DNA from 3 places in the Methylosinus sp. is20ea genome. Region 3 is predicted to be linked to each of the others. Evidence: predicted binding sites of a transcription regulator. Region 3 holds the regulator's gene; each other region holds the start of a gene.
The links. The regulator LexA, encoded in region 3, represses DNA repair genes until DNA is damaged. The targets are predictions, from matches to a motif close to TGTTCNNNNTGTGTTCNG.
Positions count from the first base shown of each region.

Region 1: the regulator LexA is predicted to act here: its motif matches at 6,250-6,267, upstream of AC6IY7_RS13350 (YifB family Mg chelatase-like AAA ATPase).
Region 2: the regulator LexA is predicted to act here: its motif matches at 5,191-5,208, upstream of AC6IY7_RS02980 (PA0069 family radical SAM protein).

Region 1 is NZ_AP046088.1:2,841,871-2,851,410, forward strand. Features, by position in the region: gene olsB (l-ornithine N(alpha)-acyltransferase) at 1-274, opposite strand, end outside; gene AC6IY7_RS13340 (OmpA family protein) at 571-2,670, opposite strand; gene AC6IY7_RS13345 (ATP-binding protein) at 2,793-4,553, opposite strand; gene AC6IY7_RS13350 (YifB family Mg chelatase-like AAA ATPase) at 4,636-6,174, opposite strand; gene AC6IY7_RS13355 (lytic murein transglycosylase) at 6,626-7,465, shown strand; gene AC6IY7_RS13360 (hypothetical protein) at 7,535-8,188, opposite strand; gene AC6IY7_RS13365 (Bax inhibitor-1/YccA family protein) at 8,562-9,335, shown strand; gene AC6IY7_RS13370 (DUF2794 domain-containing protein) at 9,397-9,540, opposite strand, start outside.
Region 2 is NZ_AP046088.1:668,720-678,259, reverse strand. Features, by position in the region: gene scpA (methylmalonyl-CoA mutase) at 1-1,365, shown strand, start outside; gene AC6IY7_RS03000 (ATP-binding protein) at 1,707-3,212, opposite strand; gene AC6IY7_RS02995 (hypothetical protein) at 3,405-3,854, shown strand; gene AC6IY7_RS02990 (hypothetical protein) at 4,185-4,388, shown strand; gene AC6IY7_RS02985 (sensor histidine kinase) at 4,364-5,134, shown strand; gene AC6IY7_RS02980 (PA0069 family radical SAM protein) at 5,390-6,571, shown strand; gene rnhB (ribonuclease HII) at 6,650-7,258, shown strand; gene AC6IY7_RS02970 (site-specific DNA-methyltransferase) at 7,419-8,603, shown strand; gene AC6IY7_RS02965 (cupin domain-containing protein) at 8,650-8,985, shown strand; gene AC6IY7_RS02960 (xanthine dehydrogenase) at 9,212-9,540, shown strand, end outside.
Region 3 is NZ_AP046088.1:2,589,458-2,598,997, reverse strand. Features, by position in the region: gene AC6IY7_RS12025 (DNA polymerase III subunit chi) at 1-466, shown strand, start outside; gene AC6IY7_RS12020 (class I SAM-dependent methyltransferase) at 448-1,158, shown strand; gene AC6IY7_RS12015 (ABC transporter ATP-binding protein) at 1,216-2,289, shown strand; gene AC6IY7_RS12010 (ABC transporter permease) at 2,289-3,206, shown strand; gene AC6IY7_RS12005 (ABC transporter permease subunit) at 3,203-3,997, shown strand; gene AC6IY7_RS12000 (hypothetical protein) at 4,010-4,426, opposite strand; gene AC6IY7_RS11995 (AsmA family protein) at 4,640-6,520, opposite strand; gene lexA (transcriptional repressor LexA) at 6,789-7,493, opposite strand; gene AC6IY7_RS11985 (DUF5615 family PIN-like protein) at 7,657-8,031, opposite strand; gene AC6IY7_RS11980 (DUF433 domain-containing protein) at 8,052-8,705, opposite strand; gene AC6IY7_RS11975 (LLM class flavin-dependent oxidoreductase) at 8,893-9,540, opposite strand, start outside.

The DNA.
Region 1 (9,540 bases), 250 kb from region 3:
TGTCGAAGCGGTCGGCGTCGCGGCGCGTGATCGCCGCCTTGGCGTCGGGCGTCGCGCCGCCCTTGCGGAAGAAGACTTTGAAGCGCAGCCGTTGCGCTTTGCGAATTTCCTTCTTGCCGCAGGCGAGCCGCACCTCGAGCGCGCCGAGCCGCGCCAGCGGCCCTTCGATCGATGCGTGCTTCTTCTTTTTCGGTTTCAGGAAATTCTGCGGCTGCAGCAGAGGAAAGGCGCCGGCGATGATCTTGCGGCCGGCGTCGGCGTGGATCGCCCACATTTCGCGTATCGTCTCCGCTCATGTCGCGCTCGCGCTTTTCTCGCGAGCGCCTCGGATCGTTAGATCACGAGCGGGCGAAGCTTTTGTGACGACGGGCGCAGACAAAAGCGAGCTTTCAGGCTCGAGGTCCGATGCGTGGTCTGGACCGCGAGCCTTCAGGCTCGCATCGCGAACATTCACCCGGAAACGATGTCGAATGCGCCAGAGCGAGCTCGGCGAGGCCGCGCATAACGGCGTCCTCGTCCTTCGAGACGCCTGCTGCGCAGGCTCCTCGGGATGAGGACGCCGTCTTTCGTTCAGCGTTTCTGTGTCTGAGCCTGCGGGCCGTTCAGCATCGGCGTGATTCGACGCACGGTCACGCGGCGATTCTCGCGCGAGGGGCCTTGCGTCTGCACTTTCAGATATTGCTCGCCATAGCCTTGCGTCGTCAGATTCTCCGGCGGCACGCCGAAGTCGCGCGACAAGATCGTCGCCACCGCCTGCGCGCGATGATCGGAGAGCGACAGATTGTCGACATCCGAGCCGACCGCGTCTGTGTGTCCCTCGATGAGGAACACTTCGGCGGGATTGCGCTTGATCGCTTCGTTGAGCGCCTCGGCGACGAGCACGAGCCGCTGCGCCTGATCCGGCGTGATCGCCCAGGAGCCGGTGTCGAAATTGATCGTGTCTATGTCGACGCTGCGCGAATAGGCGCGCAAGGACGGGCTGTGGCGGATTTCGTCCAGCGTGTAGCGGCGCGACATGGGCGCGAGCGGCGGCGCCGTCAGCGTCTCATAGAGCAGACGTTCATCCGCGGCGCCGTAATCGACGACATAGGCGTCGGGCGCGATCTCGATCGGCGGCGGCGGCAGCACGACGACCTCCTCGACGAAGCCGCGCGGCGGGCCGCGGAAGCCATTGTCGATGAGAATGATCTCGCGACCGTCGGGGAAGCGGCGCAGGCGGCGCAGCAGCACGCCATTGGCGTCGGTGAAGGTCAGCACCTCGCCGCCGTCGCGGCGGGCGTAGACGCTCACATATTCGTCGCCGCGCCGCTCGCTGCGCAGATTGCCGCCGAGCTCGCGGAAACGCTCGTTCTCGTCATGACGGATGAAGGCGCCGCCGCCGTCGCGCACGATGGTGCGGCCGGGCTCCTGCACGACGAAGACGCCGTCGCGCTCGAATTGCTGGCGGCGATTGTGGATATCGTCGAGGCGATGCGCGCCGGGCTGGCTCAGCACGAAGCCGCCGACGAGCCCGGCCGCCGCGCCAATGGCCGCCGCCGCGGCCGGCGACACGCGCGGTCCGCCGCCGTGAGGCGGAGCCGGCGGCGGCGCCCCATAGGGTGCGCCCGCCTGGGGCGGCGGCGCGCCGTAAGCTCCGCCGGCCTGCGGCGGGAGATGCGGTGGCGCCCCAGCGGCGTCGGGAGCGGCGCCGGGCGGGACAGCGCCGGGCCCTCCCGGTGGCAGGAAGCGCCCGCCGGCGCCGGCGGGCGGCTGGCCGGCGTGATCTCCGGCGGGCCCGCCGGGGGGAGCGCCATTGGGTCGCGGCCCGGCTCCAGGCGGGGGCGCGGGAAGGAAATTGCCGCCTTGCGTCGGCGGGGCCGGCGGTTGGCCGTGGGGCGCCGGAGCCTCGGGTGCGGCGCCTGCGGCCGGAGCCGGATGCGGTCCGCCGAGATGAACGGGAGCGCCTCCGGGGGCGCCGCCGGGGGGCGGCGCTCCCGGAGCAGCGGGCTGCTGTCCGCCTGCGGCCGGCGCGGCCGGGACGCGCGCAGGCGGCGCGCCCGCGGTGCCCTGGCCGTTCTGGGTGGGAAGAGGAGGCCGGCCGGCCGGAGGAGCCCCGCCGAGCGTCGGCGCCGGGCTCGCGGGCGCCGCGGCCGGGTGGGGCGTCGGAACCGCGGCCGGCGTGGGAGCAGGAGCAGGAGCAGGAGCCGGATGCGGGATCGGCGCTTGCCGAATCGGCGCGGCCTGTTGCAGCGGATGGAGGATCGCCGGGCCGGGCGGCGCGGCGGGCGCGCGGAGCGGGGCGACCTCCTGCGGGGGCGCGGCGCGCAGCTGCGGGCGCGGCATGGGCGGGGCGCCGGCTCCCGGATAGGGAGACGGGCGCGGGCCGGGCTGCGGCGCGAGCGGCTGATGCATGGGCTCAGGCTGCTGATGCATGGCGGGCGCCGGTCCGGGCGCGGGTCCCGGATGGAAGGGCGCGGGGCCGGGAGCGGGGGGCCGGGCCGTCGGGGCAGGGGCGGGCGCGGGTCGCTGTGGCGGTTGCCGCTTCTCGTGATTCGGATCGGCCCCCTGCGGCGCGGCCTGCGCCAGCACGATGCCTTCGCCGGCCGCGGCCGGCCCGACGCCGGCTTGCGGGCCGAGCGCCAGCGACGGAGTCATCAGCCCCGCGAGCAGCAAATTCTTTCGTCTCGACATATGGTTCTCCACGACCAGGGCGTCAGTGTTCGCAATCCCCGCGCTCCTGTTGTGCCAAAAGCGCGGGGCGAAATTTTTTCTTTTTTGTGGCTGTGGCGAAGCGCGGCGCAGGATCGGAAGGGTCAGATCGCCTCGCGGGCGCCGTCCGTGCGGCGGCGAGAGCCGTCGATCGCCTCGAGGATCGCCGCCGACAAAGCGTCGAATTCCACGGGCTTCGTCAGCAGGAAGTCGACCCCGGCCCCGCGCGCGGCGCGCTCGTCCTCCTCGAGCGCGCTGGCGGTGAGCGCGACGATCGGGCGTCGTCTCGCGCCCATGCGCGCCTCCTCCGCCCGAATCAGGCGCGTCGCCTCCAGCCCGTCGAGCTCGGGCATGAACACATCCATCAAAATCACGTCGAAGGGCCGCATGCGTCCGGCGATCGCCGATCGCGCGAGCTCGACGGCGCGCGCGCCGTCCTCCGCGCGCGTGACCAGCGCGCCGAGCTTCTCGAGATGGCGGCAGACGATCAGCGCATTGACGTCATTGTCCTCGGCGACGAGGACGCGCCGTCCCGAGAGCGTCGGCTCCGGCGCGACGAATCCGGTCCCGTTGCGCGTCGGCGGCGGCGCCGCCGACAGACGCTCGACGAGCGAGGCGGCGCGCACCGGCTTCACCAGCCAGCCGTCGAAATGACGTAGCGCCGCCTCGCCGAAGGCGCGCCGCTCCATGGGCGAGAACATCAGGAACACGCGGCCGGCGCCGGCGCGCCGCGCCTCGTCGGCGAGACGCTCGGTCGCCGCCTCGCCGAAAGCGCAGTCGACAACCACGGCGTCGAAACGTCCCTCCCGCTCCTCGCCGAGACGGCTCGCGCCGCGCGTCTCGTCCTGCGCGATCTCGGTCTGCGCGCCGGCGCCGCGCAGGATCTCGGCCATGAAGGGCCCTTCGAAGATCGTCGGCGAGACGATCAACACGCTCGAGCCGGCGAGCGGCCGCTTGCGCTCGCGCGCGCGATCGTCGAAGAGCGCATGCGGCCCGCGCGGCAGGGTGAAGACGAAGATCGCGCCCGAGCCCGCGCTCTCCTCGATCTCCAGCCGACCGCCCATCAGCCCGGCGAGATGGCGCGAGATGGCGAGGCCGAGGCCGGTGCCGCCGTGCCGGCGCGTCGAGGAGCCGTCGCCCTGCTCGAATTCCTCGAAGATCATCTCGCGCGCCGCCGGCGCGACGCCCGGCCCGGTGTCGGCGACGCGAAAGACCAGCGCGCCTCGCGCGTCGCGCTCGACCCTGAGGCCGACGCCGCCGCTCGCGGTGAAATTCACCGCATTGCCGGCGAGATTGACGAGCACCTGGCGCACGCGCGCGGCGTCGCCGCCGACGGTCTCCGGCGCGTCCGGCGCGATATAGCTCGCGATCTCGAGATGCTTGGCTTGGGCGCGCGGCGCCAATAGCTCCACCACGCCCTCGACGAGCGGCGCCAGCGCGAAAGGCTCGACCTCGAGCTCGATCTTGCCTGCCTCGATCTTGGAGAAGTCGAGAATATCGTCGATGAGCTGGGCGAGCGAGCGGCCGGAGGCGGCGATCGCGTCGACATAGCTCGCCTGCTCGGCGTCGAGCCGCGTCGCCGCGAGCAATTGCGCGAGGCCGAGCACGCCGTTGAGCGGCGTGCGGATCTCATGGCTCACCGTGGCGAGGAAGCGCGATTTGGCCTGGCTCGCCGCCTCGGCGCGGTCGCGCGCGGCGGCGGCGGCGCGCAGCTCCCAGATTTCGTCGCGCAATCCCTCGAGCTCGGTCTCGACCGCGCGCCGCCGCCACGTTCGGCGCGAGCGCAGAAACCACAGCCAGCCGGTCGCGGCCAATGCCGCGAAGAAGGCGAGGGCGACGTAGGCGCAATCGGGGAGGGGAGGCATGCGGAGCGTCCAAAACCATTCGATGACGGGTTATTCCACGGCAATAGAGAGAAAAGTATGAATTGACGGGCCGAGCGCAAGCTCAGGCGGCCGCGCGCGCGCCGGCGGAGCCGCCCCGATAGGCGAGAGCTTCGGCGAGATGGCGGCGCGTGATCGCATCCGAGCCGTCGAGGTCGGCGATGGTGCGGGCGAGCTTCAGCGCGCGGTGAAATCCGCGCGCCGAGAGCGCCAGACGCTCGGCCGCCTCGCGGATCAGCGCCGTCCCGGAGGCGTCGAGCGCGGCGGCTTTTTCGATCACGCTCGCCGGAGCGCTCGCATTGGTGGTGGAGCCGGCGAGCCCGAGCTTCTCATAGCGCCGGCGCTGGCGCTGGCGCGCCGCGGCGACGCGCGCCGCGACCTCGGCCGAGCCTTCGGCCGGAGGGGGCAGGACGAGATCGGCCGCGGACACGGCGGGAACCTCGATCCGCAGATCGAAACGGTCGATCAGCGGGCCCGAGAGCCGCGCCTGATATTGCGCGACGCAGCGGTCATTGGGCTGGCGGCGGCATGCGAAGCCCGGGTCGAGCGCATGGCCGCAGCGGCACGGGTTCATCGCCGCGACGAGCTGGAAGCGGGCCGGATAGACGGCCCGGTGATTGGCGCGCGAGACGGCGACCTCGCCGGTCTCCAGCGGCTGGCGCAGGCCGTCGAGCGCCTGCGCCTGGAACTCCGGCAATTCATCGAGGAACAGAACCCCATTATGGGCGAGCGAGATCTCGCCCGGCCGCGCGTGCGAACCGCCGCCGACCAGCGCCGGCATGGAGGCGGAATGATGCGGCGCGCGATAGGGGCGCCGATCGGTGAGCTCGCCGCCCGCCAGCTCGCCGGCGACGGAATGGATCATCGAGACTTCGAGCAGCTCGCGCGGCGACAGCGGCGGCAGAATGGAGGGAAGGCGCGCCGCCAGCATGGATTTGCCGGAGCCGGGCGGCCCGTTCATCAGGAGATTATGGCCACCGGCCGCCGCGATCTCCAGCGCCCGCTTGGCGCTCTCCTGGCCCTTGATGTCGGCGAGATCCGGGAGGTCCGCGGCCGCCGCGCGCACGGCGGGCTCGGGCCGCGCGAGGACCTGCGTTCCCTTCAGATGATTGACGAGCTGGATCAGCGAGCGCGGCGCGATCACTTCCATCTCGCTCGACGCCCAGGCGGCCTCGGGGCCGCATTGGCGCGGGCAGACCAGCCCATGGCCGCGCATATTGGCGGCGACGGCGGCGGGCAGCACGCCCGCGACCGGCGCGATCGCGCCGTCGAGCCCCAATTCGCCGAGCACCGTATAGCCGTCCAGCGCGTCCGAAGGGATGGCGCCGATCGCCGCCATCACGCCGAGCGCGATCGGCAGATCGTAATGGCTGCCCTCCTTGGGCATGTCGGCCGGCGCGAGATTGACGGTGATGCGCTTGGCCGGCAGCGCCAGGCCGGAGGCGATGAGCGCCGCCCGCACCCGCTCCCGCGATTCGGCGACCGCCTTGTCGGCGAGGCCGACCAGGGTGAACACGACATTGCCGCTGGCGATCTGGACCTGAACATCGACCGGCTTGGCTTCGATCCCCTCGAAGGCGACCGTCGAGACCCTGACCACCATGGCGAAAGCTCCGAGCCGAGCAAAAATCGGCTTAACGCAAACAGGGCCATAGTAGATGCGGCGCCGCGCCTCCGCAAGAACAATATGAGAACGAAATTTCGCCGCGCTTCGGCAACGGCCCGCTAACCGGCGCGAGCTAGAGTCTTTTCATGTTCGATGCGATGGAGCATGAAAAGACTCTAGCTCTTGTTTTGACGCGTTTCCAACGCCGAACCGGTGCCCACTTCGGCTGGAAACGCTCTAGGCTCTTGTTTTGACGCGTTTCCAAGGCCGAACCGGTATCCACTTCGGCTGGAAACGCTATTGTCTACGCCGGGATTTCAGGCTCGATATTTTCGAGATTTGCGAAAGCGGCGCCATGGCGCCGCCGCGCTCTCGTGACAAAAGAGCGCGGAAACGGGCTTCGCCCGAGAGCGAAAGCGGGCTGCGCCCGAAGGATGGGAAGCGCGAGATGTCTCAAACGAATCGAATGAGGACGGCGCTCGGCGTCGCGGCTCTGACCTTGGCGCTGGGGCTCGCTCCGGCGAGCGCGCGGGCGGCCGAATGCGGGCGCAACGGCGAGGGGTTCGACACCTGGCTCGACGGTTTCCGGCGCGAGGCCGCATCGGCGGGAATATCGAAGACGGCGATCGATTCGGCGCTCGGCGACGTGTTCTACGACCGTTCGGTGGTCTCGCACGACCGCGGTCAGAAAGTGTTTCGCCAGACCTTCGAGCAATTCTCGGCGCGCATGGCCAATTCCTTCCGCGTGAGCAAGGGGCGCTCGCTGTTGCTCAAACATGCGGCGCTGTTCAAGCGCATCGAGCAGAAATATGGCGTGCCGGGGCCGGTTCTCGTCGCGATCTGGGGGCTGGAGACGGATTTCGGCTCCTATCTCGGCAATTTCCCGACGATTCGCGCCTTGGCGACGCTCGCCTATGATTGCCGCCGCTCGGAAAAATTCCGCGCCGAACTGCTCGACGCTCTGCGCATCGTCGAGCGCGGCGATCTCGATCCCGCGCAAATGCGCGGCGCCTGGGCCGGCGAAATCGGCCAGACGCAGTTCATGCCCTCGTCCTATCTGAAATTCGCCGTCGATTTCGACGGCGACGGCAAGCGCGATCTCGTTCACAATACGGCGGATGTGCTCGCGTCCACGGCCAATTTCCTGCACGGCTACGGCTGGAAGCCGGGCGCCGGCTGGGACGAGGGCGAGCCGAATTTCCCGGCGCTGCTCGAGTGGAACAAGGCGAAGGTCTATTCCAAGACCATCGCCCTGCTCGCCGACAAGATCAAAGGCGCAGGCGACTGACGGAGCGCCCCGCGATCTCGAATGACGCGCGCGTCGTTTTGGCGATCCGCGCTTCGACGTCGGCGAATCTTATTCCGCGGGCGCGGCGTCGGCCGTCTTCATCGGATGCGTCGGCCTGTGCCGCAGATAGATGAAGAACATGGCGATCACGGCCGTGCCCATCAGCAGATACAAGGGCAGCGTGCGCATGAAGCTCATGCCCACGGAGAAGGGGAAGCGCGACACCCAGCGCTCGCCATGCTCGCCGGTGACCGTCACTATGCCCACGAAATAGCCCGCATCCGGGAAGTCGTGCTCGAAATTGATGGTGCCGGTCGGATAGGTGCGCGGGCCGCGATAGGCGACGGTCACCGCATTGAGGTCGGCGTTCTCCTTGTCCTCGCTGCCGATGTCCTTGACGATCCTGATCTCCACCGCCATGTCGCGCAGCTCGTCCTGCTCGGCGTCGAGCGCGATGATGGTGTGGCCGGTCGCTGGAATATCCTCGCAGAATTCGTTTTTCGAGGCGTCCGGCAGATAGCCGGTGAAATTCATGATGTCGGGGCCGATGAAGAGTCGGCATCGCCCTTCGGCGGAGCCGAGCCGGCCATGGGCCGAGGCGGGAGCCGCCGCGGCGAGGAGCGTCAGCAGCAGAACGAGGAGAACAGGCGGAGCGGAACGTGTCGCAGAGCGCAGAATTCCATCGAACGACCGCCAGAACGGGACAAGACCGCTGTCGGACATGATGATTCCCCCATGGGCCATTTGTTGCGGGCCTCGTTCCGTGGGCGCCTTCGCTCCGACGACGAAGCGAGAGCCGGATCGGAAGACCCGGTCGCTCGCCGCCCGCGACAATGCGGCATGTTAGCGCATTCTCCGGGGGCGGCAAGAGCGCGAGCGGGCTCGGCTTTTTTCCGTCGCGTCGAATAGGTTTCGGGCGTGGGGCGGAATGCAATACTGCGAGTTTTGCTTGCGGCTTGTTCGGCGTGGCGCGGCCTTTGCCGGATTCGGCCCGCGGACTCTTGTTTTTCCGCGGGCGGCGCGCCATATTCGCCGGCAAGGACCGCGCCGATTGGCCGGATAGACCGGGCCGCGCGGCCTTTTTCGAGAGGATGCTATGTCCAATTTCGACCGCAACACGAGCTTCGGCTACCGGGGCGGCGTCTCCAGAGCCGGCACGGCCGAGATCGACCAGGGCCTGCGCGCCTATATGCTCGGCGTCTATAATTACATGGTCCTGGGTCTCGGCGTGACCGGCGTCGTCGCGCTCGGCACTCATATGCTCGCCGTGGCCAAGGAAGGCGGCCGGCAGGTCGCGCTCACGCCTTTCGGTCAGATGCTGTACACGAGCCCGCTGAAATGGGCTGTGATGCTGGCGCCGCTGGCTTTCGTGTTCTTCCTCGGCTTTCGCGCCGACCGCATCTCCGCGGCGACGGCTCGCAACCTGTTCCTCGCCTTCTCGGCGGTGATGGGGCTGTCGATGTCGTCGATCATGATCGTCTTCACCGGCGCGTCCATCGCCAAGGTGTTCTTCATCACCGCGGCGGCCTTCGGCGGCCTCAGCCTCTACGGCTATATGACGAAGCGCGATCTCTCGGCCTTCGGCTCCTTCCTGGTGATGGGCCTGTGGGGCCTCGTGCTCGCGAGCCTCGTCAATCTGTTCTTCCAGAGCAGCGCGATGCAGTACGCCTTGTCGATCCTGTCGGTGCTGATCTTCGCGGGCCTCACCGCCTGGGACACGCAGTCGATCAAGGACGGTTATTATCAGAGCGCCGGCTATGGCCATGAGGTCGTGGCGAAGCAGAGCATTTTCGGCGCTCTGTCGCTCTATCTCGACTTCATCAACATGTTCCAGTCGCTGCTCTACCTCTTCGGCGAGCGCAACGACTGACCGTCGAAGCGACGGGAACAACGGACGAGAAGGCCCCGCTGCGGCGGGGCCTTTTTCTTTGTCAGTCGCGCACCAATTCGAGCTTTTTCTGCAGCACGGCGATGACGCGCGCGAGCTCGGGGCCGCGACGCATCACCAGGCCGCCGGAGGCGACGACGCAGAAGGCGCCCTGACGGCGGCCGAGCTCGGGATTTTTCTCGATGCG
Region 2 (9,540 bases), 1.9 Mb from region 3:
GACGCTTTCGCGCCGCGGCTCTCCTTCTTCTTCGCCATCGGCATGAATTTCTTCATGGAGGTGGCGAAGCTCCGCGCCGCGCGCCTGCTGTGGGCGCGGCTGATGAAAGACCTCGGCGCTAAGACCGAGAAGAGCATGACGCTGCGCACCCATTGCCAGACGTCGGGCTGGTCGCTCACCGCGCAGGATGTCTATGTCAACGCCATCCGCACCAGCGTCGAGGCGATGGCGGCGACGCAAGGCCATACGCAATCGCTGCACACCAATGCGTTGGACGAGGCGCTGGCGCTGCCGACCGACTTCTCCGCCCGCATCGCCCGCAACACGCAGATCGTGTTGCAGGAGGAGAGCGGCACGACGCGCATCATCGATCCTTGGGGTGGCTCCTTCTATGTGGAGAAGCTGACCGCCGAGCTCGCCGAGGCGGCGTGGAAGCACATAGAGGAGATCGAGAGCCTCGGCGGCATGGCCAAGGCGATCGCCGCCGGCCTGCCCAAGCAGCGCATCGAGGAAGTGGCGGCGAAGACGCAGGCGCGCATCGACACCGGACAGCAGGTCGTCGTCGGCGTGAACAAGTTCCGCCCGGACAGCGACGTCGCGCCGGATGTGCTGAAGGTCGATAATTCCGCCGTGCGCGCCGCGCAGATCGCCAAGCTCGAGCGCCTGCGCGCCGAGCGTGACGAGGCCAGGACACAGGCCGCGCTCGATGCGCTGACCGAGGGCGCGAAGGGCGACGGCAATCTTCTGGCGCTGGCGATCGAGGCCGCGCGCGCCAAGGCGAGCGTCGGCGAAATCTCCTTCGCGATGGAAAAAGTCTTCGACCGCCACAAGCCCAAGGCCAATGTGATTTCCGGCGTCTATGCGCGCGAGGCTGGCGTCGATTGCGACAAGGTCGCGCGCGTGCGCGCCATGACGGCGGCCTTCGCCGAGAACGACAAGCGCAAGCCGAAGATCCTCGTCGCCAAGCTCGGCCAGGACGGCCATGACCGCGGCCAGAAGGTCATCGCCTCCGCCTTCACGGATTTGGGCTTCGAGGTCGTCATCGGCGATCTCTTCGCGACGCCGGAAGAAGTGGCCAAGCGCGCCGCGGAAGAACAAGTGCATATCGTCGGCGTGAACACGATGACCGCCGGCCATCTCGCTCTGACGCCGGAATTGCGCGACGCGCTGAAGGCGGCCGGGCGCGAAGAAGTGATGATGGTCGTCGGCGGCGTCATTCCCGAGCAGGATTTCCAGGCGCTCTATGACGCCGGCGCAGCGGCGATCTTCCCGCCCGGCACCAATATCCCCGAGGCGGCGGAGAAAGTGCTGCAAGAGCTGAACATCCGGCTCGGCTATGCGCAGCGGGAGACTGTGCGGCAGTAAGGGAGTCCCGCCGCGGCTTTCGCTCAGATATCTCATATGGCTCCAAGGCCGTCCTGGCCGGGCTCGTCCCGGCCATCCACGCCGAGCGGCGGAGATATCTTTGGAAGCGCCCGCGATCTTGCAATATCGGCTTCTCGGGTCGGGCGCCTTCGCCGCAGGGCCGCGTCCGAATGCGGCCGGAGCGTCGATGCTGCGCAAAATTAGCCAGTAGACTCGATGCCTTGGCGTGGATGGCCGGGACGAGCCCGGCCAGGACGCCGTGGGTGAATTGGAGGAATGTGAATCTGCAAGCCCCGCATATGGGGAGAAGGAAGCCGCCAACGCCGCGCGAAACCCGATAATCAGGCCGAGCTCGCCTCGGTCGTCGTCGCTGCGGCGCCCGGATCGCCGGGCTCGGTCTCCCAGGCGACGCCGGGAATGGCGACGATGCGCCAGCCGCGCTGGTCGAGCCGGCAGACGATCGCCTGCCGCTCCTCCATATAGGCGAGCAGCCGCCGCGCCCGTCCGGGTGAGCGCGTGCCATAGGCGCTGGCGACATCGGCGTCGGAAGGGCAGGGGCGGCGGTCGAAGGCCGCGCGCGCCAGCGATAGAAAAACACCCTGCATATCCTCCGGCAGCGCGCCGGCCATTGCGAGCACCTCGGCCCAGGGCGAATCCTCGGACTCGGCTTCGGCGAGCTCTATGCCGGCATGGGCCACGGCGAGGCGGCGGCGGAAGGCGGGCAGGCTCAAGGGCTCGCCGCCGATGCGGCGAATCCGGCAGCGCACCAGAAAATCCTGATAGAGCACGGCGATGGTGCGGAAATTGGCGTCGCTGTCGGCCAAAATCTCGCGCAGCGCCGAATCGATCGCGGCCTGACGCTGCTCGGGCGAAATGCTCGGCGGCGGCTCGGCAGCCGGCGGCGCGCTGCGCGCGAGACGCGCCAGCACATCGGCGGTCGGAGCGGGCGGCGGCGGCCGGCGCGGGGCCTCGAAGCGCGCCTCATCGGCGCCGGGCGTGAAAATGAGATGCGCGTCGTCGGCGCCGGCTTCCGGCAGCGGCAGCAGCCTGGGGCTGACATTGCGCGCGGAAGTCTCCACCGGGCCGATGCGCACGGGCAGCGGGCGGCGCGCCATGGCCGGCCCGAGCGCGACGAAATTGCCGCTCTGCAAATCGCGGAACATTTCCGCCTGCCGCCGCTCCATGCCGAGCAGATCGGCGGCGCGCGCCATGTCTATGTCGAGAAAGGTGCGGCCCATGAGAAAATTGGACGCCTCCGCCGCGACATTCTTGGCGAGCTTGGCGAGGCGCTGCGTGGCGATGACGCCCGCGAGACCGCGCTTGCGGCCGCGACACATCAGATTGGTCATGGCGCCGAGCGAGGCTTTGCGCGCCTCGTCCGACACTTCGCCGGCGATGGCGGGCGCGAAGAGCTGCGCCTCGTCCACCACGACGAGCAGCGGATACCATTGGTCGCGCTCGGCGTCGAACAGCCCGCCGAGAAAGGCGGCGGCGGCGTGCATCTGCTGCTCGGCGTCGAGCCCTTCGAGATCGAGCACGACGGAGACGCGGTGCTGGCGGGCGCGCGCGGCGATGCGCGTGAGATCGGCGATGCCGCAGCGCGCGTCCACCACCACATGGCCGTAGCGCTCGGCCAGCGTGACGAAATCGCCTTCCGGATCGATGATCGCCTGCTGCACCCAGGGCGCGCTCTGCTCCAGCAGGCGGCGCAGCAGATGCGATTTGCCGGAGCCGGAATTGCCCTGCACCAGAAGGCGTGTCGCCAGCAGCTCCTCGAGATCGAGCGTCGCGACGCCGCCGTCGGCGCGGGTTCCGAGATCGATGGAAACCTTGGCGGGCGCCGTCATCGCGGCGCCCCTCCGGCCGTGAGGGAGGGAAAGATCATGGCGCGGAGTCATATCGATTCGCGCCGCGCGTTCAACTGCGTCGCGCCGCCTGTGGACAAGAGTGGCGGCGACGGCGCCTGGATTTTGGCCTGTCGCTCGGCAGGGCGTCGACATATACTGTGAGTATATAGGTTGGTTCGACAAGGAGTCGTGATGCGCTGGCGTGCAGCGGGGGTTGTGGCCTTTTGCCTGTCCCTTTCGACGATTGCCGCGCGCGGCGAGGAGTCCGATCAGCGCGTCGCCGTCGCCATGACGGCGCCCGAGAAGGCTTTCGTTCTCGGCCAGATGCGCCTTTTCGTAAAGAGCGTCGAGCAGATCGTCTCGGCGCTCGCTGTGGGCGACAGAGCGGCGGCCGCGGAGGCGGCTGCTGCGCGCGGCGCGCAGCGCTTTCAGGCGGAAAACGCCATGCCGCCAACGCTCGGGCCAAAATTTCCGGAGACATGGCGCAGCTTCGGCCACCCCATGCGCAAGGGCTTCGACGAATTGGCGAAGGGCCTCACGGAAGGCAAGAACGAGACGCGCTCGCTTGCGCGTCTCGGCGAGTTGATGCGCAATTGCGTCGCCTGCCACGAATCCTATCGCATCGTCGACGCGCGCGACTGAGCGCGACGCGCGTCGGCGCTCGCGCATTTTGGCGAAGGCGGCTCTTCCGGCTTCACTCATCTCCTGCGTCAGGCCGACGAACATTCCCTCGATTATCGTCGTGACCGCGCGCGGCGCCGTCTCCGGCTCGCCGGCGGAAAAGGGCGGCTCCGGCGCATATTGCGCCAATAGCTGCACGCCTTCCGCGTAACGCTGAAATTCAAGATTCCCGGCGATCCCGATCCACGCGCGCGCGGTTTCCTGCGGCGCGCTCCGGCCGCCTCCGGCGCATGCGCCGTCGCGGCGTATAGCTATCGCTTCGCCTGGGACGATCTCTTCGCCGTCGCGGCCTTGTTTCTCACGCCGCACAGCGCCGCGGTCGTCGCGCCCGCCGTGCTCTGCGCTCTCGCCATCGCCTGGATCATCGTGAGGCGCAGCCTCGCGCCGCGGCGCTCCGCCGCGGCCGACGTCGCCGCGATCGATGTGAACACGCTGCACAAGCGCATCGACGTCGAGGAGATCGCGCCTTCGTGGAAGCCGTCAATGACGCGCTGACGCGCCTCAATGCGGGAATGGCGGCGCAGCGGCGCTTCACCCCCAATGCGGCGCATGAGCTGCGCACGCCGATCGCGATCATGCGCGCGCATGCGGACAATCCCGATGACGCCGTCTTTCGTCGCGATATGAAGCGCGACATTCGTCGCGTGCAGACGATCGTCGAGCAATTATTGGCGACCGCGCGATTTTTCATGCGCGACGATGTGGACCTTTGCGCCGATGTGGACCTCGATCTCGGCGAAATCGTTCTCGCCATGGTCGCCGATTATACGCCGCTGGTGATCGAGAGCGGGCGGCGCATCGAATTCGAGCCGCCTCGCGAGCCGACCATCGTCAAGGGCGACAGATGGGCGCTCGAATGCGTCGTCGCCAATCTGCTCGACAATGCGCTGCGCGCCGCGCCGCGCGGCGGCGTCATCGAGATTCGCGCGCTGTCGACAGCGACTGTCGAGGTCGTCGACCACGGCTCCGGCGTTCCGCCCGCCGATCGCGACCATATCTTCGAGCCGTTCTGGCGACGGGACAGCAAGAGCAATGGGACCGGTCTCGGCCTAGCGATCTCGAAGACGCTGGTCGAGCAAATGGGGGGATCGATTGGCGTGGACGAGACGAGCGGCGGCGGCGCGACCTTTCGGATCGCGCTGCGCAAGAGCGTCGCGCAGCCGAGCGGATCGCGGGGCCGTGTGGATGTTCCGCGAATGGAAGGCTCTGTCGGCGCGCGGCGCTCCGAGGACGCGGCGTAGCGCCGAAGAATTCGATCCGCGCCGATGAGCGTCGAACCGCTTGACGACCCGGGTTGTGTTCCGTATATGTTCCATTGTTCGTTAAATGTTCCGTGCGTAAGTAAACAAGTCCCCTCGAGTTGTACGAGTCGCATCGAGGCTCGCGGCAGCGAGGCGCCCCAGTGTCGCGCATGGGCGTCTCGCCGTCCGCGAGCCGAAGCGAGGCCGGCGCGCCGGCGAGAAGTCGGCCCAGAACTCGGCAAGGAGATTGTCGCCATGGCGAGCTCGGCGAAACGTCTGATCCAGAAGTCGGAGCAAAGCGATCGGCGCCAGGCGGCGCAGCGCAGCCGCGAGGCGATCGGCGCGGTCGTGAATTTTTCGTCCGAGGAGAGCTCGATCGTCGATCCGACGCGGCGGCGCGGGCGCGGCGCGCTGTCCAATGAGAGCGGCCGGTTCGAGCGCGAGCGGCGCGTCGAGGCGGACGACGGCTGGAATAGCCTCGAGGAGCTCGGCGAATTCCGCACCAATGTCCATGTCGAGAAGGCGAAGACGATCATCACGCGCAACGACTCGCCCGACATTTCCTTCGACCGCTCGATCAATCCCTATCGCGGCTGCGAGCATGGCTGCGTCTATTGCTACGCCCGGCCGAGCCACGCCTATATGGGCCTCTCGCCGGGGCTCGACTTCGAGACGGAGATTTTCGTCAAGGAGGGCGCGGCGCAATTGCTCGAGCGAGAATTGTCGGTGCGCAATTATGCGCCGAAGACGATCGCCATCGGCGCCAATACGGACCCGTATCAGCCGCTGGAGAAGCGCTACCGCGTCACCCGCGGCTTGCTGGAGGTGGCGAGCCGCGCCGATCATCCGATCGGCATAGTGACGAAATCCTCGCTGGTGGTGCGGGACCTCGACATTCTCGCGCCCATGGCGCGCAAAGGCCTCGTCAAGGTCGCGATCTCGCTGACGACGCTCGATCCGGCGCTGGCGCGGGCGATGGAGCCGCGCGCCGCCTCGCCCGAGCGGCGTCTCGCCACGATCGAGCGGCTGGCCGAGGCGGGCATTCCCGTCGCGGTTCTGGTCGCGCCGATCATTCCGGCGGTCAATGACGCCGAGATCGAGACCATATTGACGCGGGCCCACGCCGCCGGCGCGCGCGAGGCCGGCTATGTGATGCTGCGCCTGCCGCGCGAGCTGCGCGAATTGTTCAGCGAATGGCTCGTCACCCATGTCCCGGCCAAGGCCCGGCATGTGCTCTCGCTGGTGCGCTCGGCGCGCGACGGCAAGCTCTATGATTCGTCCTTCGACAAACGCATGACGGGCGAGGGGCCCTACGCCTGGACGATCGGCCGCCGTTTCGAACTCGCGGCGACGCGGCTCGGCTTTTCCCGCACGCGCCTGCGCGCCGATCTGTTCCGGCCGCCCCGCAGCGACGCCGAGCAGCTCAGCCTGTTCTGAGGCGGTCGCGGATCGATTGCCTCGATCCGGCCGCTGTGTTTTTTTCAGCAGCCCTTTTTTCGAGCGAGCCGAGCGAGCATGCCTCCCCATTTTCTCACCGAGACCCGCGTTCTTCGGGACGGCGTCGGGCGCGTCGCCGGCGTCGACGAGGTCGGGCGGGGGCCGCTCGCCGGGCCGGTCGCGGCGGCGGCGGTGATTCTCGATCCCGAGCGCTTGCCAGAGGGAGTCGACGATTCGAAAGCGCTTTCGGCCAAGGCGCGGGAGGAGGCGTTCGAGCGCATCGTCGTGAGCGCGCTGGCGATCGGCGTCGCCTTCGCCAGCGTCGAGGAGATCGACGGGCTGAACATAAGGCGGGCCAGTCTGCTCGCCATGGCGCGGGCCGTCGCCGCGCTTCATCTCGCGCCGGGCTTCGTTCTCGTCGACGGGCGCGACCTGCCGAAGCTCGTCTGCCCGGGCGAGGCGATCGTGAAGGGAGACGCGCTCTCTCTTTCGATCGCCGCGGCGTCGATCGTCGCCAAAGTGGTGCGCGACCGCCAGATGCGCCGGCTCGCCACGCTCTATCCCCATTACGGATTCGAGACCAACGCCGGCTATGGCACGCGCGCGCATCTCGCGGCCCTGCGAGCCCATGGGCCGACGCCCTTCCACCGCATGAGCTTCGCGCCGCTGCGGGAGCCGCGCCGCTGACCCGCGGGCGCGGCATGACGTTTCGTAAACATCTGGTGAACTTGCGATTTCTTAACGAAGGCGTGCGGAAAAGAGACAGCCGCGCACCGGCTCTCTAAACGCGGCTTTTACCGCGATCGGGCATTGTTCGCAGCGTTGGTTGCGTAGCCGGTGATTGTTCATGAGTAGCGCGCGCGTCGGGGCGGCCCGCCCCAAGTCCCAGATAAAGGTCTCGCGTACTGGGACGTCGAATTTCGGGTCGCCTCGCGCGCCGAAGCGCGCGATTCTTCGCAACGAGGTCGTCATCGGCGACACCGTCGAGGTCATGCTGAGTCTGCCGGAGGCGAGCGTCGAGCTCGTCTTCGCCGACCCGCCCTATAATCTCCAGCTCGCCAACCGGCTTACCCGGCCGGATCAGAGCGTCGTCGACGCCGTCGACGACGATTGGGACAAATTCGCCGATTTCGCGACCTATGACGCCTTCACCCGCGACTGGCTGGCGGCGGCGCGGCGGGCGATGAAGCCCAACGCCACTATTTTCGTCATCGGCTCCTATCACAATATATTCCGCGTCGGCGCGATCATGCAGGACCTCGGGTTCTGGATCCTGAACGACATCGTCTGGCGGAAGAACAATCCCATGCCGAATTTTCGCGGCCGTCGCTTCACCAATGCGCATGAGACGATGATCTGGGCTGCGCGCGACGCTTCGGCGCGCAATTACACCTTTCATTACGAGGCGTTGAAGGCCGGCAATGAGGATTGCCAGATGCGTTCGGACTGGCTGCTGCCGATCTGCTCCGGCGGCGAGCGGCTCAAAGATGCGAGCGGCCGCAAGACCCATCCGACGCAAAAGCCCGAGGCTCTGCTCGCCCGCATCCTGCTCGCCGCCTCCAACCCCGGCGATCTCGTGCTCGATCCATTCTTCGGCTCCGGCACGACCGGAGCCGCGGCGCGACTGCTGCGCCGCGACTATCTCGGCATAGAGCGCGATTCGGCCTATGCCGCCGCGGCGCGCGCGCGCATCGCCGCGATCTCGCCTCTGCCGGCCGAGGCGGTGGCCTCCGCGCCCTCCAAACGCACTGAGCCGCGCATCGCTTTCGCCAGCGTCGTGGAGGCGGGACTCGTCGCCCCCGGCGCGACGCTCACCGATGCGCGGCGCCGCCACACCGCCGTCGTCCGCGCCGATGGCGCGCTGGCGATCGGCGCCATCGTCGGCTCCATCCACAAGACCGGGGCGCTGGTCCAGGGCCTGCCGGCCTGTAATGGCTGGACCTTCTGGCATTTCGAATCCGGCGCCGGACTGGCGCCGATCGACGATTTGCGCGCGGTGGCGCGCGCGCGTCTGCGCGACGCCGCGGAATAGTCGCGACGCGACATACCGCGGCGAGGCGCCTGCTGCGGGGTGATCCATGCATCCGGAAAATATCTTCGTCGATCTGCCCGAGAAGGCCGAGCAGGAGCAATTCCTTCCGCTGCTCGCCGCGCCGGGCGTGCGCGTCGAGCGAATCGTCTCTTTCGGCCAGGCCAGCCCTCCCGGCTTCTGGTACGACCAGGACGAATCGGAATGGGTGATTCTGCTCGCGGGCTCCGCGCGCCTGCGCTTTTCGGATCGGGAGGAGGTCGTGACCCTCGCGCCCGGCGATTATCTCGAGATCGCGGCGCATCGCCGCCATCGCGTGGAATGGACCGACGCTGCGCTGCCGACCGTCTGGCTCGCCGTCCATTTTCGCGCCGAGGGCGCCTGATGGCGCGACAAACTGTCGGAAACCGCCACTGTTATATACGTGACAATATAGGTGCGTTATGTGGCGCGACGCGGGGCGCTTTTATAAGCTATTGAAAATAAGCAAAAAATATGTTGCGTGAGCGCTGGCGCGCGGCTTGCTTCCCTGTTGCTCAGATCAGGAGTGAGCGATGCGCCCTCGACACGACTTCGCGACGCCGCGGCGGAAGCGCCCTTTAGCCGTCATTTTGGGAACGAATGAGATCGCTTCGGCGGTCGCCGTGCATATGAACCGCATCGGCTGGGCCTGCGTGCTCAGCCACGATCCCTTTCCGCCCGTCATTCGTCGGCAGATGTCGTTTCACGACTGCCTCTATGGCGAGCCCATCACGCTGGAGGAGGTCGCGGGCGAGCGCGCCGATTCGACGATCGAGCTCGTCGAGATCCTCGACTATACGACCAAGGTCGCGGTGACGCCGCTGCAGTTCCACGATCTCGTGGCCATTCGCACGGCCCATGCGCTCGTCGACGCGCGCATGCAGAAATATCGGGCGACGCCCGATCTGCGGCATCTCGC
Region 3 (9,540 bases):
GACGGACGTCTGGTTCTATCACCTCCAGCGGCTTCCGCTGGAAAGCGCCCTGCCCAAGCTGCTCGAGCTCTCGCTGGCGCGCGACTGGTCCGTCGTGGTGCAGGCGACGAGCGCGCCGCGGCTCGAGGCGCTCGACGATCTGCTCTGGTCCTATTCGGGGGACAGCTTTCTGCCGCACGGCTCGATCAAGGACGACGATCCGGAGAGCCAGCCGATCTTCCTCACGCTCGGGCCCGACAATCCCAATCGCGCCGATGTGCGCTTTTTCGTGGAAAATGCGGAGCTCTCGCCCGTGCTCGCCGATGCGCGGAGCGCGCCGACGCAGCGCGCCATACTGATGTTCGACGGCAATGATGCAGCGGCGGTGGCGGCCGCGCGCGAGCAATGGCGGCGGTTGAAGACGGAGGGGCACACGCTCTCCTACTGGCGCCAGAGCGAGGACGGGAAATGGGAGAAGCAGGCGTGACCGAGGAGTTTTTCGCACGTCGCGCCGCCGCGAGAGCGCGTCTCGACGAAATCGACCCGCATAAGAGGCCGGACGGCGTCGAGGCCGATCCGCAGCGCAAGGACTGGTTCGAGGCGGTCTATCGCCTCGCCGAGGGCGACGCCGCCGGCGTGCCCTGGGCCCATCTCGCGCCGCATCCGCTGCTCGCGGAGTGGCTCGCGGGACGCTCGCTCGAAGGATTGCGCGCGCTCGATATCGGCTGCGGGCTCGGCGACAACGCCGAGGCGCTCGCCGCCGCCGGCGCCCGCGTCACCGCCTTCGATCTCATCGAGGAGGCCGTCGCCTGGGCGAAGCGCCGCTTCCCGCAGAGCGCGGTCGATTATCGCGCCGCCGATCTCTTCGCCCCGCCGCCGGAGTGGCGCGGCGGCTTCGATCTCGTGCATGAATGCTACACGCTGCAGGCGCTGCCCGATTCGCTGCTCGACGAGGCGGCGCAGGCGCTCGCCGCGCTGGTCGCGCCGGGCGGGCTGCTGCTCGTCATCGCCCGCGCCCGCGACGAGGGGCAGGAGGTCGCCGGGCCCCCTTGGCCGCTGCCGCCGAGCCGGATCGCGGCGCTCGCCGCCGGCGGCTTGCGTCCCGAGATGGTCGAGGATATTTCCGCCAGCGACGTCATGGTCCGCCATTGGCGCGCGGCCTTCCGCCGCGACAGCTGACGGGCGATGGCTCCGAGCCTCTGAGGCTCGCTCCTTCGATCGCAGAACGAGAGCGAAATGACCGACGCGCCGCTACTCTCGATCAAAGGCGCGTCCAAGCGCTTCGGCGCGGTCACGGCGCTCGAGGATGTGTCGCTCGAGGTGGGCGCCGGCGAGTTCTTCGCGCTGCTCGGCCCCTCCGGCTGCGGCAAGACCACGCTGATGCGCCTCGTCGCCGGCTTCGAGACGGCGGACGCCGGCCGCGTGGAGATCGAGGGCGCCGATATGAGCGGCGCGCCGCCGCATCGGCGTCCCGTCAATCTGATGTTTCAGTCCTACGCGCTGTTCCCGCATCTCAGCGTGTTCGAGAATATCGCCTTCGGCCTGCGCCGGCAGCGCAAGGGCAAGGCGGCGATCGCCGCGCGCGTCGCCGAGCTGTTGCAGATCGTGCGGCTCGAGGGCGTCGAGACGCGACGACCGGATCAGCTCTCCGGCGGCCAGCGCCAGCGCGTCGCGCTCGCCCGCGCGCTCGCGCCCGGCCCGCGGCTGCTGCTGCTCGACGAGCCCTTGGGCGCGCTCGACCGGCAATTGCGCGAGGAGACGCAGTTCCAGATCAAGGAAATCCAACGCCGGCTGAAGACGAGCTTCGTCGTCGTCACCCATGATCAGGACGAGGCGCTGGTGATGGCCGATCGCATCGCCGTGATGCGCGCCGGGCGCATAGAGCAGATCGGCTCGCCGACGGAGGTCTATGAGCGGCCGGCGACGCGCTTCGTCGCCTCCTTCATCGGGCAGATGAATTTCCTCGAGGGCCGCATGGAGAGCGGCGAATTCACCGGCCCCCTCGGCCGTCTGCCGGCGCGCGACAGCGGCCTCGTCGATGGCGCGAAAGCCGTGCTCGCCGTGCGTCCCGAGCGCGTCGCCATCGCGCCCGCGAGCGAGGGCGGCGCAGGAGTGGACGGCGCAGGCGTCGATGGCGTGGTGGAGGATGTCGCCTTTCGCGGCGAGACGACGCATTTTCGCCTGCGCCTACCCGGCGGCGAGACATTGCGCGTCTCGCGCGGCGCGATTGGCGGCCCGCCCTTCTCCATCGGCGACGCAGCGCGCATTTCCCTTGCGCCCTCGGCCGCGCGCTTCTTTGCGAGCGAATAATGCCGGAGAGCGACAAGAGACGCAGGCTCACGCGCGGCGAGCGGCTCGTCATCGCGGCGCCCTACGCCTGGATCGCGCTCTTCTTCCTCGCGCCTTTCGCGCTCATCGTCAAAATCTCGCTGTCTCATCCGGCGCAGACGCGCCCGCCCTATGAGCCGGTCCTCGATCTCTCGAGCGGCGTCGCGGGCCTTTTCGAAAAGCTCTCGCAGCTCGGCTTCGACGCCTATCGCGGCCTCGTCGAGGATAATCTCTATCTCGATTCCTATCTCTCCTCGCTGACCATCGCCGGCGTCGCGACGCTTCTCTGTCTTTTCGTCGCCTATCCTTTCGCGCTCGCCATCGCGCGCGCGCCGCGGCGATTGCGGCCCATTCTCATCGGCTTTGCTGTCGCGCCCTTCTGGACGAGCTTTCTCATCCGCGTCTACGCCTGGATCACGCTGCTGAAGGATGAGGGGATCATCAATCACGCGCTGATGGCGCTCGGCCTCATCGACGCGCCGCTGCCGATGTTCGCGACGAGTGGCGCGGTCGTCGTCGGCATCGTCTATTCCTATCTGCCCTTCATGCTGCTGCCGCTCTATGCGGCGATCGAGGGGCAAGACCCCGCTCTGCGCGAGGCCGCGGCCGATCTCGGCGCCTCGCCGCCGCAGGTGTTTCTGCGCGTCACCCTGCCTTTGTCGCAGCCGGGGATCATCGCCGGCGCATTGCTCGTCTTCATTCCGGCGGTCGGCGAATTCGTCATTCCCGATCTGCTCGGCGGCTCCGACACTCTGATGATCGGCCGCACTTTATGGAATGATTTCTTCGCCAATCGCGACTGGCCCGCCGCCTCGGCGGCGGCGGTGACGCTGCTCGCCCTGCTGCTCGTCCCCATTCTGCTCTATGAGCGCGCGCAATTGCGCGAGGGCCGCCGATGAGCGCCGCGCGCCTTCTCCGCCTCGCGGCGCTGACCCTCGGCTTCGGCTTTCTCTATGGGCCGATCGTCATACTGGCGACGATGAGCTTCAACGCCTCGCGTCTCGTGACAGTCTGGGGCGGTTTCTCGACCAAATGGTATGCGGCGCTGCTTCACGACGAGCAGATGCTGCGCGCGGCCGAGATCAGCCTCGCCGCGGCGTCGCTCTCCGCGCTCATCGCGACAATCAACGGATTGCTGGCGGCGCTGGCGCTGGCGCGTTTCGGCGGCTTCCGCACGCGCACCTTATTCGCGGGCTCGATCTATGCGCCGCTGGTGATGCCGGAAGTGGTGCTCGGCCTCGGGCTTCTGCTCGTCTTTGTCGCGCTCGGCGTCGAACGCGGCTTTCTCACTCTGGTGCTGGCGCATTCGGCGTTTACGATGTGCTTCGCGACGGTGATGATCCACGCCGCTCTGAAAGGCTGCGACCGCACGCTCGAGGAAGCGGCGATGGACCTAGGCGCGACGCCCTTTCGCGCTTTTGCGCTCGTCACTCTGCCGCTGATCGCGCCGAGCGTCGTCAGCGCCTATCTGCTCGCCTTCATCATTTCGCTCGACGATCTCGTCATCGCGAGCTTCACCACCGGGCCCGGCGCGACGACATTGCCGATGCGCATCTATTCGCAGGTGCGGCTCGGCGTGTCGCCGGAAGTCAACGCCATATCGACGCTGCTGCTCGGCTTCGTGGCCGCGGCGCTCGGCGCCTCGGCGCTGCTGACGCGCGGGCGCGCCAAGGGCGGCGGGGCGGGGTGAAGCGCGCGCCGATCATGCCGGCGCGTTCTTCCTCGCCTTCTCTTGAATGAGATCGAACACGCGCCGCGCGTCGTCGATCAACAGAAATTGCGGCGTCGGATCGAGCGCGGGCGTCATATCCGGCCAGCCTCGATTTCCCCACAAAGGAGCCGGCGCTCCGAAGCGGATCGAGCCGCTCCCATCGACGCGCTCGCTCAAATCGACCTCTGGAAGCCGATCGAGCGAAAGCGCCGTGAATCGGCCGAAAGGCTCCGGTCGCGCGATCAATATGCGCAGATTTGTGATCGCATAGCGCAGATCGCTCCGCAGCCAAGCGTCGAATAGGAAGCGCCCCACGACGAAATAGAGGCCAAAGCAAACGAATAGACCGCCAATCGCCTGGAAGAACCAAGGCGCATTGGCTTGACCAACGGAAATCGTCCAGAACACCGCGAAGCCGCACCAGAACAGGCTGAACGGGATGAGAAAAACGTCGCGGCCGCGCAGCGAGAGGCCATGAGCCGGCCGCCCCGACCAGAGAATGCGCTCGCCGTCGAGCAGACGACCCGAAAAAATTCATCACTCACGCGCTTCCCCCCGAAAATGGACGAAGGATGTCGCGCTTATAGCAGAAATGCGCGGGCGGCGCGCCCGCAGCGCGCTTCACTTCTCCTTCGCCGCGCCGCCTTCCGGCTCGACGCGCGGCAGCAGCGGCGCCGCGGCCCCGCTGCGCTTGATCAGCGCGGCGGCGTCCGGCGCGAAAACAGGATCGTCCCAGGCGCCGGAGAGATCGAAGCCGATCTGCACGCCCTTCTCGCGCGGCTTGCCGGCGGCGTCCGCCTCATTGGCCTGCGCCTTCATCGCGAGGCTGCGCTCGGGAATGCGCGTCTGGCCGGCGAAGGCCAGCGAGAAGCCCGGCCCATGCGCCTGGCCATCCTCTATGTTCGCCGTTCCCTTCACGATCTTGATGGTCGCGCTGGCGCGGTCCACCAATGAATGGCCGGAGCGAATGTCCATCGCGCTCGACAATGGCCGCTTGTCGATGCGGCGCAGCGCGCGCTCGAGATCTATGCCGCCGACCTCGCCCTCCGACAGGGAGAGGCTGGCGCGGCCGTCGAGATCGCGCATGATCTGCGCGACATTGTCGCCTGTCGCGTCGAGCGTGAAGGTCGCGTCCAGCGCGCCGCCGAGATCGGGCCGCGCCGCGAGGTCCCAGGCCAGCGCGCCGGCGTCGACGCCGGTCAATTGCCCATTGCCGTGGAATTCGAGGGCGCCCGCCGCATTGGCGGCGAAAGTGGCGCGGCCTTTCACCGTGCCCTTATAGGCCTGCGCTTCGGCGAGCGCGAGCTCGAGGCGGCCGCCGCGCAGCAGCAGCGACAGCGCGGCGTCTTCCAGGTTCAGCCGCAATATGCGGGCGCGCGTCGCCGAGAGGCGCAGATCGACGTCAGCCTCCTGAATGTCCGGCAGTAGGAAAGCGTCGCGGCTCCATTGGCCGTCCGCGCCGGAGAGCGCCGGCAGATCGGCGATCATCGGCTTCAGCGACACGAAATTGCTGGCGAGAGTCGCATGGACGATCGGCTTGTCGCCCTCGTGGCGCAGCGCGAAGGAGCCCTCGAACTCATTGTCGTCGGCCGAGAGCTTCAGATCGGTGAGCTGGAAATCGCGCAGCCCGACGCTGGCCTTGGCGGAGAGCTGCACATTCTCGAAAGGACCCGGCAGCGGCGCGCTCACCTTGGCGAGGCCGAGCGCATGGCGCAGCGACGGCGAGGAGCCGCTCAGACGCCCCATGTAGCGCGGCTTGGCCCCGAGCTGGCCGAAACCCTCCGCCTCCAGCCGCAAGCTGTCGGAATCGAGCCTCACAGTGACCGGCGTCTGCTCGCCGCGCAACAGCGCGCCGGGCTTGAGCACCCACAGCATGGCGCGCGGACGCTCGCCGCCCCAGGAGAAGGCCGCGTCGAGCGTCGCCGGCGAGCCGACGGTGCGCCAGTCGAGCGTCGCGTCTATGTCCTGGAGCGTCTCCTCGCCGCCGGCATATTTGAGCCGCGCGACGCCGGAGACGATGGAGACGCCGCCGAGCCGCGCGCGGTCCGCTTTTTCGGCCGCGGGCGTCGAAGGCCGCGCCGCCGCAGCGCGCACCGCGGCGCCGGCGGTGGTCATCGGCTTGCGGTCGAGATCGACCTCGATCGAGGGGCGAATCAGCTCGACGTCGGCGATCTCGAGCCGGCCGGCGAGCAATGGCAGGAGCAGCACATTGCCGTGCAGCCGCTCGGCCTCGATGGTGAGCGCGGCGGTCGGATCGGCGAAGGCGATGCTGTCGATGGTGATGTGCGGGCGCGGCAGCAGCGAGAAGGTCGAGCGCCCCTTGGCGGCGATATAGAGCCCGGAAGAGGCGTTGAGCTGGCCGGAAATCTCCTCGAGCAGCGCGCTGGTGGAGAAGGTCCAGGGCGCGAGCGCGGCTCCGAGCGCCACCGCCGCGACGGCGCCGAGCGCCAGCAGCCAGCGGCGCGAGGGGCGCGCGAAATGCAGACGGCGGCCGACGGCCATGGGCTTCGATCCTTCGAGTTCGCGCATTGGGCCGGTCGAGTGCGACATTCCATCGTCCATGCAGAAAGAGGCGGGCGTCCATGCAGAAAGAGGCGGGGCGGCCGCAAGAGCCGCGGGCGACGCAGCGCGCGCCCCTACGCGAGGCGCGATACGCTCGAGACACGCCTTATTCGCTTGTCCGCCGCGCGAAAAGGCCCGCGCGCGAGAAGCGCGCGAGGCCGGGAACATGGCCGCAAAGGGCGGCGAGATCGTGGCGGCGAGCCCGACCTCAGTATTTGCGCAGAAGGCTGACCAGCCGGCCCTGGATGCGTACGCGATCCGGCCCGAAAATGCGCGTCTCATAGGCCGGATTGGCGGCCTCGAGCGCTATTGAAGCGCCGCGCTTGCGCAGGCGCTTCAGCGTCGCCTCCTCCTCGTCGATGAGGGCGACGACGATATCGCCCGTGTCGGCGGTGTCCTGCTTCTTCACCACGACGACGTCGCCGTCGAGAATGCCGGCCTCGATCATCGAATCGCCGCGCACCTCGAGCGCGAAATGCTCGCCGCCGCCGAGCATGTCCGGCGGCAGATTGATGGTGTGGCTGCGGCTCTGCAGCGCGGAGATGGGCGTGCCGGCGGCGATGCGGCCCATGACCGGGATCGCCACCTGCTGATCGGACTCCGGCTCCCCGGCCGGGACCGACCGCATGCGGCCGAGCGCGCCCTCTATGACGGAGGGCGAGAATTTGCCGCCGCGCGCGGCGACGCGGGGGGTCGCCGATTCGGGCAGGCGCAGCACCTCGAGCGCGCGGGCGCGATTGGGCAGACGACGAATGAAGCCGCGCTCCTCGAGCGCGAGAATGAGCCTGTGAATGCCGGATTTGGACCGCAGATCGAGCGCGTCCTTCATCTCGTCGAAGGAGGGCGGCACGCCGGTCTCCTTCAGGCGCTCATGGATGAAGCGCAGCAAATCGCTCTGTTTCTTGGTCAGCATAGGAGAACCCCCGGCGCCGCCCGGCCTGCGGCGCGCTTCCATCTGGCGCGCGCATGATGGCGCGCCTTCATAAACAAATCATGAACAGGAGGATAGGCGTTCTCGGTGCGTTCCGCAAGGGTGGTGTCGCGAGTCCCCGTATCGGCCAAGCGCCAAGGCAAATTCACCGCTTGATCGAGATCGTTCCCGGATAAATCTCGATGAAAACGCGCCTTCCTTCGTGGCCTCGGCTTCGTTGCCATTCGTGCTCGATCACCGACATCGCGTCAACGGCGCGCTGCGCAGCCTTCACGGTTTCACAGGAAAATTTGATAAGGCTCAGATTTATAAATCGCTTTTTGCTGATCCCGTTTTCTTTCGCGAGTTGCTTCATATCGCCGTCGAGGCTCACGAGGATGGCGGCGTTTGCCTCCGCTAATGTGCAAACAAGTGGGTCTGGCGAGCCTCGCGCGCCCGCTTCTCGAAGAAAGATCACATGGTGCCCCGCATCAGAAAAGACGCGCCCGACGCCGTCCGGCACGCATTCGTCGAGGAACAAACGTAGGCAATTCTTCTCTATCACGCGGCCTTGATTTTCGACTTGTAGGAAATTGCAGCTTCTATGTCTTCTCTCATAAGCGTCGGATATTCAGATCGGATCTGCTCGACGGTGTATCCAGCGTCGGCAAAGCTCTTGATCGCTTTCACAGGGACTCGTGTTCCAGCGATTACCGGAGAATTACTAACGACGTGGCGATGCGTCTCCACCATCCCGATCATCGAAGAAGAGCGCTCCGACATTTGCTGCACGTCGCGCTTGGTGTCAGAAACGACTTTTTCGAGCGGTATTCCAATCGCATATTGCCCGCTCACGATCTCTTTTTGCTTCCCGTCGGCAGGGTCCACAAAATTCACTTTCCGCTTGAGAACATACAGAGTTGTTCGAGCCCAAGCGCCATTGTCCATCGCGCACAGCTTTTTTGCCACTTCGCGAAGATGCTGCACAGACACGGAATACTGCTTTGTGAGCACATTCAGCACTCGTAAGGCAGCGATATCCTGAAACGAATAGACGCGACTAAATGGCGCACGCCGATCGGCGGCCGCAAACTGCGGGGAAAACAGTCGCGTCTTATCCCAATAACGGAGTTGGTTCACGGTGATCCCGGTAAGACGGGACGCCTGCTCCTCCGTAAAGGCCGAAACGATCTCATCGTGCGGTTTTTGAGCCATAAAGCACCCTACCGCGTTTAAATAGATCACAAAAGATAGAAATACGACAGCCGAACCATGATCGGGCGCCAGCTAAAGCGCGACATTCACGAGATGTCCAGCGTCCCCTATCATACGTCTCGGAGAACGCGAGTTCGCGCGACGCCTCTCGAAATAGGGTCAAGTCCACACCAAACTCAAATCCCCCTCACTGCGCCGCCGCCGCCTCCACCCCCAGCATCGGCCGCACATGCCGCGCGAAATCCTCGAGCGAGCGCAAATTCTTCTCCGCATCCCGCGAGATCGGCTTCAGCAAGATCGACCGCGCGCCCGTCTCCTCGCGATAGGCGGCGATCTTCTCGGCCACCTCGTCGAAATCGCCGATCAGCGAGCGCTGCAGCAGCCCCTCCTCGGTCAGCGAAGGCGGCGCCGCCCCGTCCTGGCGGGCGAAATTGCCGCGCATGCGCTCGGCGAAGCGGGCGAAGAAGGGAACCGCCTCGGCCAGCGCCTGCTCGCGTCGCGGCGCCGCGAAATAAAAGCGCGCCAGTGTGAAGCGCGGATCGCCCTCCGGCCCGGCCGCCTCGCGATAGATGCGCAGCGTCTCTGTAATCTGCTCGATCGGGAAAGGCGGGCCCGCCATCACGCCGAAGCCATTGCGCGCGGCATAGCGAATCGCCCCCGGAGTCGTCGTGGCGAGATAGGTCGGGATCGGCTTTTGCAACGGGCGCGGCGTGATGCTCAGGCCATTGGCCTCGTAATGCGCGCCGGTGAACGTCACCTTGTCTTCATAGAGCAGGCGGTTGACGAGGCCGAGCGCCTCCAGGGTCATCTCCCGCGCCTGATCTTTGCCGGCGCC